DNA from 2 places in the Rhizobium sp. BK312 genome. Region 2 is predicted to be linked to the other one. Evidence: riboswitches for the same ligand, from Rfam matches in the RefSeq annotation. Region 2 holds a riboswitch; the other holds the start of a gene.
What was found. A riboswitch is a leader RNA that binds a small molecule or an ion and turns the genes downstream of it on or off. The one in region 2 is predicted to bind thiamine pyrophosphate.
Positions count from the first base shown of each region.

Region 1: it holds a riboswitch for thiamine pyrophosphate, as region 2 does, so the genes downstream of both, thiC (phosphomethylpyrimidine synthase ThiC) here and thiM (hydroxyethylthiazole kinase) in region 2, are expected to answer to the same signal.

Region 1 covers NZ_JACHZP010000004.1:518,036-525,217, reverse strand. The annotation lists gene FHT85_RS14690 (RNA polymerase sigma factor) at 1-267, opposite strand, end outside; gene FHT85_RS14685 (TetR family transcriptional regulator) at 1,022-1,678, shown strand; gene FHT85_RS14680 (porin) at 1,894-2,985, opposite strand; TPP riboswitch at 3,594-3,725, shown strand; gene thiC (phosphomethylpyrimidine synthase ThiC) at 3,818-5,644, shown strand; gene thiO (glycine oxidase ThiO) at 5,646-6,623, shown strand; gene thiS (sulfur carrier protein ThiS) at 6,614-6,811, shown strand; gene FHT85_RS14660 (thiazole synthase) at 6,814-7,182, shown strand, end outside.
Region 2 covers NZ_JACHZP010000007.1:96,998-104,179, reverse strand. The annotation lists gene oiaX (3-oxo-isoapionate-4-phosphate decarboxylase OiaX) at 1-620, opposite strand, end outside; gene FHT85_RS20340 (transcriptional regulator NanR) at 798-1,502, shown strand; gene FHT85_RS20335 (hypothetical protein) at 1,606-1,818, shown strand; gene FHT85_RS20330 (undecaprenyl-diphosphate phosphatase) at 2,018-2,890, shown strand; gene thiD (bifunctional hydroxymethylpyrimidine kinase/phosphomethylpyrimidine kinase) at 3,016-3,828, opposite strand; gene thiE (thiamine phosphate synthase) at 3,825-4,463, opposite strand; gene thiM (hydroxyethylthiazole kinase) at 4,460-5,263, opposite strand; TPP riboswitch at 5,314-5,410, opposite strand; gene FHT85_RS20310 (DUF1127 domain-containing protein) at 5,644-5,790, shown strand; gene yghU (glutathione-dependent disulfide-bond oxidoreductase) at 6,371-7,182, shown strand, end outside.

The sequences.
Region 1 (7,182 bases), on a different contig from region 2:
AAGGTTGATCGCCACACGATGCACCCAGGTGCTGAAACGCGCGTTGCGCTGGCGCCAGCCGCCGGCATTTCGCCAGATGCGCAAAAATGTCTCCTGCGCCACATCTTCGGCCTCGGCCGCATCGCCAAGCATGCGGGTCGCGACGGCGACGATGCGCGGCAATTGCCGCGCGACCATCATGCGCATCGCCGAAACATCGCCTGCAGCGATTCGGCCAAGTAGATCCTCATCCTGGTCGCCACTCTTGGGCGCGCGATCCCACTTCATCGACAATCGCCACCGCTCCAGTTCACTGCGATAGTTGCATGGCACCTCGGCCTCGGCCTTATAGCCGGCAAACAGTGCCACTTGGATCGCAGCATCTCGGTCAGCGTATCATCCTTCGACATCAAACGCGGGTTCACGAGAATTGAACGCGGCGCTTATGCAAATCCGTCGCTCTTATGCCAGGAATTTTCGAATTCTCTTTCCACGCTGAAAGACGATTTGCGCTCGAACTATTGTCAGCTTGCAAGAAGACAGACGAAAGCTCAAGCTAGGTCGGAGCCGCAGCAGATTGCTTGTCGACCGGTCCCGCCAGTTCGACCAAAGCCATGGCGGTCAGACCCGCCGCATGACGGCGGGATCAAGACTTCGATGATCGATATGAGCTGACCGATCTGCGAACGCCGCAGGCTAAATGCATCATAGGTTTCAACTTGAACGCGGCATCGCTTCCGGAACAAGCGGGCCGGGGATCGCCCGGCCAATATATTTCGCCATCATGGCTATATCAGCATTTGCACTTTCCGATTTTCACTTCACAACATGGGGAAATTGCTCACGGAAACTTGCGCGTGGCTTATAGCGCTTGACAGGATATATTCTGTTACGATTTGCTTGCTCAATTTTTGAGGATAGATAAATACCTCCACTCCGTTGAGCATCGCTGGTATATGGGCTCCAGCACTGAACGGTATGATGGAAGAAGAATATCAATAAGAGGGGCGCAGCTTGAACATCGGTTTCTGTGGAGAGGTGAATGAGGCGAACTAAGGAGGAGGCGGCAGAAACGAGGAATGAGATTTTGCAATCCGCAAAAGCTCTGTTTCTCGACAAGGGCTACGAGAATGTCAGCCTGGAAGAGATAGCCGTAGCCGCCGGTGTCACGCGGGGGGCAGTGCATTGGCATTTCAAGAACAAGCAAGGGCTGATGTTTGCGATCCGCGACGAGGCCCAGCAGCCGTTCAAGGATCTGGCGGAGCGGATGTCGAAGGAACTGCCGCCCAACCCGCTCGATCTCATCGCCGATACCATAGCCGCGATATTTGACGATATTCACAGCGACCCGCGCAAGCGCAGCATGCTGAAAGTTATGATGCATCTCGACATGGCGTTTTGCGACGGCACCACGAGCCGTGCGAGTTCGTTTCGGCACGACATGCACGAAAATTTCGAACGCATATTCACCCTTATGGATGAAAAGACGAAACTTCCGGCTCCCTGGACGCCGGATACTGCCTCTTCCGCATTGACAGCGGTCATCGGCGGCCTGATCACCGAATGGACCCTCGACCGAGGCAGTTTCGAACTGGTCCCGTGTGGACAGATGTTCATAAAGATGGTGCTGAAGACCTGGTTCCCGCTAGCACAGACGCAGGAACTGGCGATTGCCGCGATGATACCGGAAAAAGCCTAGAACGGTTTTCCCTTCGGAATTGAAGAGAACCAACGACGACGGTTTGAAGCTTCTGCCGGGAGCTGAACCGATTTCCCAAAGCTGGAAATAAAAAAGGATCCGGAGGGAAAGCCAGATCCTTTGCTTTGATCGGAGGTCAACCGATCGATGAAAGAAGCCTGGCGGATTGGAACGTCAGGCTTCTCTTACCCGGCATTGAGCCGGGTAATTCAATATTAGAAGCTACGCTCGAAGCGCAGGATACCAGCCCACTGATCCTGGTTCACAGAATCGAAGTTGGTGTAGGAGACTTCCGGCTCGATGAGCAGGTTCTTGACCGGGTTCCACTTGACGTTCGTGGTTGCGGCAAAGATCTTCGAGTCGGTATAGGCGAGCTGCAGGTTCCACTTCAGCTTTTCGTTGATCGGAACGCCAACGCCGCCCCAAACAGCCCAGTCACCCCAGCCGCACTTCGATGCATCGTTAACCGGGCAAGCCGAACGATCGAGGTTGGTGCCGGCATACTTGTTCAGCTTGTCGCCGTCGGTGTTCCAGCCGCCCATCAAGAAGGCCGAGAAGGTACCGAAGTCAGCATCGACACGAGCCTTGATGGCGCCTTCTTCGACGATCGAGTCGTAACCGCCAACGACCTTGAAGCCCCATGCGCCGGACTTGAAGCCAGCACCGGCAACGACGTCAGGAGCGTAGTGGTTGCCCTTGTCGTCAGACCACCAGCTGGAGCCATAGGAAGCGCCCGAGCCGCTGGAGTTCGAGTCTTCAACCGAGATCACAGCCGTGAAGCCGTTGCCGGCGTCGTAGTTGTAGGTCAACTGGTTGAGTTCGTACGGACCGTCATAGATCACGTCGTCGTTGATGACGTCGCCGGCATAACCGATGTAGGAGTTGTACTGGGAGTCAGCCTTACCAACGAGGAAACCGCCGAGGCTGATGTTCGCGAACAGCAGCTTCGTGGAGGTGGAGTTGCCGTCATTCCAATCCCAACGGATGACCGTGTTGGTCTTCAGCGGGCCGTATTCGGTGTCGGTTGCCGTGTCGACGCTCAGCTCCGCACGGGTGTGCCACAGCGTACCGTTATGGCTGTTCGGGTTGTAGGCATCGTACCACTCGCCTTCGGTACGGACGCGGCCGCCGATCTTGAGGCAGGTTTCGGTGCCTGGAATGAAGAAGTAGCCAGCGCCGTATGCGTCGCAGATGCGAACGTATTCCAGCGGCTCGGGCTCAGCAGCGACGATCGCGTCAGCCGCATGGGCGCCAGAAACTGCTGCCAGCGCAGCAGCGGAGCCGAGAAGAAGGCTCTTGATGTTCATTTTAAACTCCTGGTTGCAATATGCATTCCAATTTACCGCGAGTACAAAGCTGGAACACCACCCTGAGGATTACGTCGGTTTAAACGCAACCGGGCAGTCCGGCAGATACGCACCTGATGTCGGCTTGAGTCCCCTCTAACCTCCATAATTCACCCCGCGGCAAAGGTTTTGAAATGCCTCTACCGATCCGGCCGATCGCTCGTCCGTAAGACAGTTATGTCCTATATTTGGTTTACAAACAGCCCGTATGTTTGTCAATTCTGTGAAACCCGCTCCGGCATTAGACTTGATTGCTGTTGCTTAAATGCAACTGGCGGCGGGCTGAGCCTTTTACTGCGGAATAGTCGGCCGTCGCCAAGGTTCAAGAATTCGCACCAAATCGAGACAGCCTTCCCCAATCAGGCTCGAGATCCGGAATTTTCATCGGTACCATTTATGCGGGAACGGGCTTAGATCAAGAGCAGCGTCATCGAAGATGATGATCGCGCCTATCGGAGGCTCGCCCCTATGGAATCCAAGCCGCCCCCGCGCCACACGGGTCAATCGATTGAGAAAACGCGACCGTCGTTGCGGGGTTGACAGAGAACAAGGGTAAGGCATAGCCTTTCCGTATTCACCAGGGGGGTCCCGGCAAGGGGCTGAGATACTGCTGGACAATGAGGCTTTGCCTCCTGTGGCGCAGTGACCCGTTGAACCTGATCCAGTTCATACTGGCGTAGGGACGGTGCAAGCGCTCGAAGGCTTCGGATTCCCGCCTGGATTCCATGCCGGCGTCTTTTCATCATTCCGGCTGATTGACTGGGTCTCCAACTGCAACTTGGAGCCTCAAACCATGAATATTGCCGCAAAGAACCTCACTCCGACCGTCACCACCGGCCCGCTGCCGGCATCCACGAAAATCTATGTTCCCGGAGAGATCCACCCGGACATCCGCGTGCCGATGCGCGAAATCAGCGTCCATCCGACCTCGGGCGAGCCGCCTGTCATTGTTTATGATTCTTCCGGCCCCTACACGATCGAGGGCGCCGACATCCGCATCGAGGAGGGTCTATCTCAGCTACGCCGCGACTGGGTTCTCGCCCGCGGCGATGTCGAGGCTTATGAAGGCCGGCATGTGCGCCCTGAAGACAATGGTTTCGTCACCGGCGAACGGCTAACACCGGAATTTCCGGCCAAGCGCCAGCCCCTGCGGGCGAAAGACGGCAAGGCGGTCACCCAACTCGCCTATGCGCGCGCCGGCATCATCACGCCGGAAATGGAATTCATCGCCATTCGCGAAAATCTCGGCCGCAAGGCGAAGGCAGAAGCCCTGATTCGCGATGGCGAAAGCTTCGGCGCCCATATTCCGGATCATGTCACCCCAGAGTTCGTCCGCCAGGAAGTTGCGAGCGGCCGAGCGATCATTCCGGCCAACATCAATCACTCCGAAAGCGAGCCGATGATCATCGGCCGGAACTTCCTGGTGAAGATCAATGCGAATATCGGCAATTCCGCGGTCACCTCCTCAATGGCGGAGGAGGTCGAGAAGATGGTCTGGGCTGCCCGCTGGGGTGCCGATACCGTCATGGATCTTTCGACCGGCCGCAACATCCACAATATCCGCGAATGGATCATCCGCAATTCGCCGCTGCCGATCGGCACCGTACCGCTCTATCAGGCACTGGAAAAGGTCGGCGGCATTGCCGAGGAACTGACCTGGGAAATCTATCGCGACACGCTGATCGAGCAGGCGGAACAGGGCGTCGACTATTTCACCATCCATGCCGGTGTGCGGCTGCATTACATCCCGCTCACCGTCAATCGCGTCACCGGCATCGTCTCGCGCGGCGGCTCGATCATGGCCAAGTGGTGTCTGCATCACCATCGCGAGAGCTTCCTTTACGAGCATTTCGAGGAAATCTGCGATATCTGCCGTGCCTATGACGTCTCCTTCTCGCTTGGCGACGGCCTGCGCCCCGGCTCGATAGCTGACGCCAACGACGCCGCGCAGTTCGCCGAACTGGAGACACTCGGCGAGTTGACAAAGATCGCCTGGGCCAAGGATTGTCAGGTGATGATCGAAGGCCCCGGCCATGTGCCGATGCACAAGATCAAGGAAAACATGGACAAGCAGCTTTCCGTCTGCGGCGAGGCGCCCTTTTACACGCTCGGGCCGCTGACGACGGATATCGCGCCGGGCTATGACCACATCACATCGGGCATCGGCGCTGCCATGATCGGCTGGTTCGGGACGGCGATGCTCTGCTACGTCACGCCGAAGGAGCACCTTGGTCTGCCCGATCGCAACGACGTCAAGACAGGCGTCATCACCTATAAGATCGCAGCGCATGCGGCGGATCTCGCCAAAGGTCATCCGGCCGCGCAGGTTCGTGACGATGCTCTGTCGCGCGCCCGGTTCGAATTTCGCTGGGAGGATCAGTTCAACCTTTCGCTCGACCCGGACACGGCTCGCAGCTTCCACGACGAAACCCTGCCGAAGGAGGCCCATAAGGTGGCCCATTTCTGCTCTATGTGCGGCCCGAAATTCTGCTCGATGCGGATTTCGCACGACATCCGCGCCGAAGCACAGAAGGAAGGGCTGGAAGCCATGGCGGCCAAGTATCGAGAGGGCGGAGACCTCTATATGCCGGTCGAAGCCCCTGCCCAGCCGGCTGAATGACATGCGTATTCTCGTTAAAGGGGCCGGCGTTGCCGGCCTCACGGTCGCCCACGAGCTAGTCCGGCGCGGAGCCGAGGTCACGATCTCAGATCCAGGCCGGAATTTTCATCGCGCCGCCTCCTGGCTTGCCGGCGGCATGCTGGCGCCATGGTGCGAGCGGGAAAGTGCCGATGAGGCTGTACTGACGCTCGGCCGTGATTCCGCCGATCGATGGGACGCGATTCTGCCTGGCAAGATCGTCCGCAATGGAACGCTCGTCGTCGCGCCGAACCGCGATCAAAACGAGCTGAGGCGATTCGCCAGCCGCACGACGAATTACCGCTGGGTGGACGAAGACGAAATCGCCGCCCTTGAGCCTTCGCTTGCCGGCCGATTCCGCCAGGGCTTGTTCTTTCCGCAGGAAGCACATCTCGATCCCCGCGAGGTCCTGCAATCGTTGAAGGACGATCTATCTACAAAAGGCGTCACCTTTATCGACGGGCTCGTGGATGACGATAGCTTCTCTGAAATCATCGATTGCACGGGGGCTGCCCGCATCGGCCGCATCCGCGATTTGCGCGGCGTGCGTGGCGAAATGCTCTATCTGCAAAGCGATGAGATCGTGCTTTCGCGCCCCGTCCGCCTGCTGCATCCACGTTTTCCCGTCTATATCGTGCCGCGCGGCGAAGGCCTGTTCATGGTCGGTGCGACGATGATCGAGACCGACTTCAAAGGGCCGATCACCGCCCGTTCGCTGATGGAACTCTTGAACGCAGCCTATTCGCTGCACCCGGCCTTTGCCGAAGCTGCCGTGGTCGAAACCGGCGCCGGCATCCGCCCTGCCTTTACAGATAACCTTCCGCGCGTGACGCGGCAGGGCAAAGCCATCCTTGTCAACGGCCTCTATCGCCATGGCTTCTTGCTCGCGCCCGCCATGGCCGAGAAAGCCGCCGATCTCGTCTTTTACGGGCACGACGAAAGGAGCCGCCAATGCGCCTGATCATCAATGGCGAAGCGCAGATTGTTGAAGCAACGACGCTTTTACAACTTCTCACGGCTCTCGAATATGAGGGCGAGTGGCTGGCAACCGCCGTCAACGGCGAACTCGTCCATAGCGAGGAACGCGGCGACCATATCCTAACCGACGATGACAGGATCGAGATCCTGACGCCAATGCAGGGAGGCTGACCATGCTTGAACTCTACGGAACCCAAATTACATCGCGCCTTCTTCTCGGCACGGCGCGCTACCCCTCCCCGGCCGTACTGGCGGAAGCCGTCAAACGTTCGCAAACCGGGATCGCGACTGTATCGCTGCGCCGGGAAACGGCGGGCGGGCGTAATGGGGGCACATTCTTTGAGATGATTCGCGAACTCGGCGTTCGCGTCCTTCCCAATACAGCAGGCTGCCACGGCGTATCCGAAGCGATTCTAACCGCGAAAATGGCGCGCGAGGTCTTTCGGACCAATTGGATCAAGCTCGAGGTGATCGGCAATCACGATACGCTGCAGCCCGACGTTTTCGCGCTGGTGGAGGCGGCGAGAATCCTCACCGATGAC
Region 2 (7,182 bases):
TCGTGATCGAGGATCAGGGGCATGATGGCCTCGACGCGCTCTTTGAGCGGCGAATAGGCCGGGCTCATCAGCTTCTCATCGTCCTTGATGAAATCGACACCGGAGCCGATCAGCTCGCCGACAAGGGCGGCCGTTTCCTTCGGCCGAAGGCCGAGCGCCGGCTTGACGATCGTGCCGATGATCGGGCGACCGCTGACGCCGGTCAGGCGCATGCTGCCAGCAACGCCGAATTGCGGGCCGGGATGCGCGTCGCGAAAGGCCTCGGGCAGCTTCAGATCGACAATGCGGATGCCGGTCATGCCCTTGATGGAGAAGACGCCGCCGATCGCGATTGTCATCAGCGCCGCAAGATCGGTGCCGATCGCATCCAGCGGGAAGGCGATGTCGACATCGGCCCGATGGATCGGGTCATAGCCCTCGGCCACCTCCGGCCAAGTCGCACGCTCCGCGTCAGCAAGAGGGTGGATCGCGACGACACGCGCGGCCACACGCGCCTTGAGTTCTTCCGTCTCGCCCGGCACAGCGACGAAGGTGCCTGTCGACTGATCGCTGGCGATCTTGCGAGCCATCGCCTCGACGCTGCCTGGCGTTTCGATGCGGTAGGTGATGGTAATAGTCATGAGTGGGTGAATGCTCCTCTCGCCGACGATTTTCCGCGTGGCACAAACTGGTGATCTGGTATAATGAGTATTCCAACTTCTGCAAACTATTTTTTGCCCGGTTGTCGGTAGGGTGGGGCTTCCGCCATGGCGGCCAAAAATGCATAAGGGGTAAAAGCTTTGGGAAAGCGGGATTCCATGGGCGAGCCAGTCGAACAAATTGTACGCCGAAAGCTATCCGATGAAGTATTCGATCGGCTGGAACGGTTGATCACGTCGGGAGAGCTCAAGCCGGGTGATGAGATGCCGTCCGAGCGTGTCCTCATGGAGCGCTTCGGTGTCGGACGTCCGGCGATCCGGGAGGCCATGCAGGCCCTTGCCAATATGGGGCTGGTCAACATTTCCCATGGCGAACGTGCCAAGGTGCTTCAGCTCACAGCGAAGTCGATCTTTCGGCAGGTCGACCTGACCGCAAAGATCATGTTGTCGCAATCACCTGATTCCCTTGAGCAGCTGAAGAGCGCCCGCATCTTCTTCGAGCGCGGCATGGCACGCGAGGCCGCACAGCGCGCGAGCAAGAAAGATGTTGCCGATCTCAGTGAAATCATCGACCGGCAGCGCGCATCTCTCGGTCATGCCGAGGACTTCATTTCTGCTGATATGCAGTTCCATACGCGCATCGCCCAGATTTCCGGCAATCCAATCTTTGCTGCCGTCAGCGAAGCGATGCTCGCATGGCTGAAAGCCTATCATACCGACATGCTGATCTGGACCGGCAAGGAAAAGTTCACGCTGGTCGAACATGAGGAAATCCTCGCGCGCCTGGCTGAAAACGATGCAGATGGCGCCGAGCAGGCGATGCTCAAGCATCTGGAAAGATCGCGTGCGCTCTATACGAAATGAACCCGTCGGCATTCGCCCGCCACGGTGCCACGGCTCTGTGCCTTTGTCGTAATTCCTCCCCAATCCTTATGGAATCTGTTGGCACTCAAAAGAGGTGTGCGTGATGATTGATTTCTTTCAGCGAAACATGGCGCTATTCCTGGCCGCTCTCATGACGGCGGTGGCCATAACCCTTTATAATTTAAGCTGCCTTCTGCTCAGGCATCACCATACGATGCTGCACAATCTGCATCATGCGGCAGGCGCGTTGGTCCTCCTCGCCGGCTTCTACACCATGATCCGCTACATGCAGGCGTTGCCGGAGGATGACGGCTAGAAATACGCCAAACTCCAAAATTCGAGCCGGCAATTTCAGATAGAGTTCAGCCTGCGCGGCTATATCCTCAGCTTGCCCCGATGTGAAATTGGCGACACCTTCGCCAGGTGTTGTCGATTTCAAATTGGGAACCAGTTTCACAGCTAGTTCGTCGCACCACTCGGTGCAAAGCCCCCTGAACAACTGAGGATATCAAAACGTGGCTGATGTTTGTACGCAAGGCGTGGATACGGGCTTTGTTGCCCTGGGCTATGCCAAGATCGCAATTCTGGGCATCGTGCAGGGATTGACCGAGCTACTGCCGGTCTCGTCCACTGCCCATATGCGCGTGGTGCCCGCCTTGCTGGGCTGGCAGGACCCTGGTTCTGCCTTCTCGGCTACGATGCAGCTTGCAGCACTTGCAGCGATCGTCTCCTATTTCTGGAGCGACGTCCGCTACGTCACCTTTGGATCGCTCGATGCGATCAGGCAAAGGGACTGGAACTCTCCTTCCATCCGGCTTGCGATCGCCATCGTGATTGCCACCATACCGATCGTGATCGCCGGCCTGCTGCTGTCATCCTCCCTGAACGCTTGCGGCACGTCTTTCCGCAGCCTCTGGGTCATCGGCATCGCCTGCGTGGTCATGGGCTTGCTCTTGGCGGTCGCTGAGCTTTACAGCCGCCATAGGAAGGATATCGGACAGATGACGCTGATGGATGCCCTTTTTGTCGGCATCACGCAGGTCGGTGCTCTTATCCCCGGTGTCTCGCGCTCGGGGTCGACCCTAACCGGCGCACTGTTCCTCGGCTTAAAAAGAGAGGAGGCGGCACGGTTCTCCTTCCTGCTCGGCTTACCGGCCATCGCTCTTGCCGGCTTGAAGGAGCTTTATGAGCTTCACAAGGCGCATCTTCCGATGGAAGCCTGGTCGGTACTGCTCGTTGGCCTGATTGTCGGCAGCATATCGTCCTTCATCACCATCTGGGGGCTGATGCGCTTTCTCGAACGCTTTTCGACCTGGCCTTTCGTCATCTACCGTATCGGTCTTGGCGCCGTCATCCTTTTTGGCGTGTTGACCATGGGCTGGGCCTGAGCCGCCCGTACCATTCGATCGCCAATGAAGAGGAGGCGCCGCCCATCAGGACGGCGCTTTTTGTCTTATGCCCGATCGAGGCCGCGGCCGGCACCAGAAACGGCGACCCTTGAGTAACAGGCTCGCTACTCCTTATTTGTGGCCCACAGTGCATGGAAATGCTGAACAGGCCCATGGCCGCTTCCGACGGAAAGCTGGCCTGCGGCAGCAACCGCGGCGGCGAGATAGGCCTTGCCGACGGCGATAGCTTCGGGGAGCGGCAGGCCCTTGGCGATCTCTGCCGCGATAGCGCTGGAGAGCGTGCAGCCCGTTCCATGCGTATTCTTGGTCGGCAACCGCTGAGCTTCGAACCAGGCCACATGACCGCCGCTTGCGAGCACATCCGGGCTTTCGTCACCCTCCAGATGACCACCCTTGACGAGGACTGCTGAAGGCCCGAGCGCTGCCAGCGCACGCGCCTGGCGCGCCATGTCTTCGCGGTTCGTCGCCTCGGCGTCATGCAACAGCGCAGCCGCCTCGGGTAGGTTCGGGGTAATGACGGTCGCAAGCGGCAGCAGCCGCGTGGTCAGCACGTCAACGGCATCGGCAGCCAGCAGGGCTGCGCCACCCTTGGCGATCATGACCGGGTCGAGGACGACGGGTACATCGCGATGTCGCGCCAGAATGTCCGCGACGGCACTGGCGATGGCGGCATTAGCGATCATGCCGATCTTCACGGCATCCACACGGATGTCGGCAAAGATCGCATTGATCTGGTCTGCCACGAAATGAGGGGGCACGGGATGGACGCCGGAGACGCCCTGAGTGTTTTGCGCGGTTAAGGCGGTCAGAGCCGCCATTCCATAAACGCCGCGGGCGGAGAAAGCCTTCAGGTCGGCTTGAATGCCAGCACCGCCGGAGGGATCGGAGCCGGCGATAGATAGAACGTTGCGGATCATTGGCGAGCCTCCTTGATGGCTTTCGCGATGATGATTGTCGCCGCTTGCGGGTCCGGTTGTCCGCATATGGCCGAGACGACCGCGAGGCCATCTGCGCCGCACGAAAGGACATCGGCGGTATGAACAGCCTTCAGGCCGCCGATTGCCACTGAAGGAACCGGGCAAAGCCTGACGATGCGGGCAAGCCCGTCAAAGCCGATCGGTTGCTTGTGGTCGGGCTTGGTGGATGTGGCAAAGACCGGACCGATCCCGGCATAGTCGATGATTCCGGCATCTATGGAGGAGGCGAGAGCCTCCGTTTCCACCGAGAGGCCGAGGATCATGTCCGGGCCGATCAGGCGGCGGGCGTCGGCGGCATTCATATCTTCCTGGCCGATGTGAAGGCCATCGGCGCCGATGGCGATGGCAGCCTCGACATTGTCGTTGACGATCAGCCGGACATTCGTTCCGTGCAGGATTTGCTTGAGGGCACGGCCGGTTTCGATCATGGCGGGGATCGAAGCCTCCTTGTCGCGAAGCTGGATCATGGTGGCGCCGCCCGCCACCGCCGCCCGCGTTGTCTCCACCATACCGAGATCACGGCATAGCAGCGGATCGAGGACGAGATAGAGCGAGAGATCGAAGTCTGTGTTCATGCTGCCGATATCCTTGCGTCGTGATCCAGTGTTTCCGGGGTTAGGGCGGCAAGGGCATCGAGGAAGCGCCAGGAGAAGGAGCCTGGCCCCTCTGCAGCCGCTCCTGCCTGTTGGCCGGCAACGGCAAAGACCGTAAGCGCCGTTATGGTCGCATGGAACGGATCATCCGGAGCTACCGCCGCAAACGCACCGACGAGGCAGGTTAGCGAGCATCCAAGTGCGGTTACTTGCGGCATCAATGGCGAACCGCCTGCAATGCGCTTCGCCTTCTGCCCATCCGTCACGAAATCCGTAACGCCTGTGACTGCCACTACGCAGCTGTGCTTTTCCGCGAGTTGAAGGGCGGAATCTTCCGCCTGCTCGACGGCATCGCGGCTATCGACGCCTTGGCCGCGGCTCGTCCCGCCGGCAAGCGCGATGATCTCGGATGCGTTGCCGCGAATGATTGTCGGCTTTAGTTCCAGCAAGCGCGTGATGGCATCGCGACGAAACGCGGTCGCATAATGGGCGACGGGATCGAGGACCCAGGGCTTGCCGGCATTGTTTGCCGACTGTGCGGCCTTCAGCATGCCCCTAAGCCAACCCGCGGAAAGCGTACCGATATTGATCGTCAGTGCGCCGGAGATAGCGGCAAACTCACCGGCCTCCTCTTCGGCATGTACCATTGCCGGCGATGCGCCGGCGGCAAGCATCACATTGGCCGCGATATTCATGGCGACGAAATTGGTGATGCATTGCACCAGGGGAGGGTTCGCCCGCATGGTGCGAAGTAGATTGCCTGGTGTGATTTGGTCTTGCATATCGCCCCTTTCAGGCGGCGAGACGCGTAGGGACGACGTGCTTCAGCTTCGCGAGGTCCCGAGCGACTTCCTCCGCCAGCATGATCTGGTTCAGGTTCGAAGGGTGCTTCTCAGCCCGCCGGATAGCGGACGCCCCTGTCTCTCATCTCTTTTCTTTTCGCAGACAAAGGCGGCGCTGTCATCAGCGAATCGTCAAGGTAGGCGCGACCGACGAATGAAGATCGCCTGCTTTTCGGGCGACGCATGCAGTAGACGCATAGGTGCGGTGATTCCTTAGCTCTGCAAAAAGCCAATGGGTTCGACTATATAGTTCTTATCGAAGCGACGGGAGCGCCAAGCACGGCTGCTCAGCTTCGAAAGCCCAAGGAAAGGGGATCATCATGAACGTAGCACGCTCTTTCAACAACTGGCGCAAGTATCGTCAGACGGTCGCCGAACTGGGCCGTATGTCCACGCGCGAACTGCACGACCTGGGTATCGATCGCGGCGAGATCCGCAATGTTGCCCGTGCAGCGATCGCTCGCTAACGGCCGCGACGGCTCCTTATACGCGACGGCTCCTTATAAAAGCTGCATTATACCAGCGCCTGTTCCCCCGAGCAGGCGCTTTTGCTTTATAGGCATCCCGCTCATTCTTCACCGCCCTGGCTGAAGATTACGATCGACCCAGCTGCCCGATTTTCGCATAGCGCATAACTGCCTTGCAAAGAAATGCCTATGAACTGAGCAAAAGACTGGTATGTTCGTCTTCATCGAAGCGATGCATCTCCTCCCGCATCCCTTCGCTTGGCAGACGTCCTTATCCTCCTCCCAGGGACGGCTGCAGGAATAGCGGAACTCCTCCTCCCATCCGCTGTTCGGTTCTTGTAAAAAGCCTGCCGCTCCTCCTCCCGCGGCAGGCTTTTTCGTTTCATGAACCTCCAGGCATTTGCCAATGGCCTAACGCGATCGAAGAGTCCGCGCCCTAACCCAGGCGGCAAGAGCGCTTCCGCGTTAAAGAGTGCGCATTCTCCTCTCGCAAAAATGAAGAGCGGCCTCTATGTGCGATCTATGTAGCGCGCTACATCGAAGATCGCCCAAATTCGATTCCCGAAAAAGGAGGATGCCCATGACCGGCCCTGCCGAATATACCCCGCCGAAAATCTGGACCTGGAACAAGGCCAATGGCGGCCAGTTCGCCAATATCAATCGCCCGATTGCCGGCCCGACTCACGAGAAGGAACTGCCGGTAGGACGCCATCCCCTTCAGCTCTATTCGCTTGGAACGCCCAACGGCGTGAAGGTCACGATTATGCTCGAAGAGCTGCTGGCGCTTGGTCACAGCGGTGCGGAATATGATGCCTGGCTGATCAAAATCGGTGAGGGCGATCAATTCGGCAGCGGTTTCGTTGACATCAATCCGAATTCGAAGATCCCGGCTTTGCTCGACCGCAGTGGCCCGAAGCCGGTTCGCGTTTTCGAATCGGCCTCGATTTTGATGTATCTCGCCGAAAAATTCGGCGCCTTCCTGCCGACCGAGCAGCCGGCTCGGGCCGAATGCATCTCCTGGCTGTTCTGGCAGATGGGCAGCGCGCCCTATCTCGGCGGCGGTTTCGGTCATTTCTACGCCTATGCGCCGACGAAGATCGAATATGCGATCGATCGCTTTGCCATGGAGGTGAAGCGTCAGCTCGATGTTCTCGATCGTCGCCTGGCCGAAAGCGAATATATCGCCGGCAGCGACTATACGATCGCCGATATCGCCATCTGGCCGTGGTACGGCGGTTTGGCCAAGGGGTGGCAATACGGCGCGGCCGAGTTCCTGCAGGTGCAGGAATACAAGAACGTGCAGCGCTGGGCCGAGCAAATCTACTCGCGTCCTGCCGTCAAGCGCGGCCGCATGGTCAACCGCATGTCGGGCGATCCATCCGAGCAGCTGCG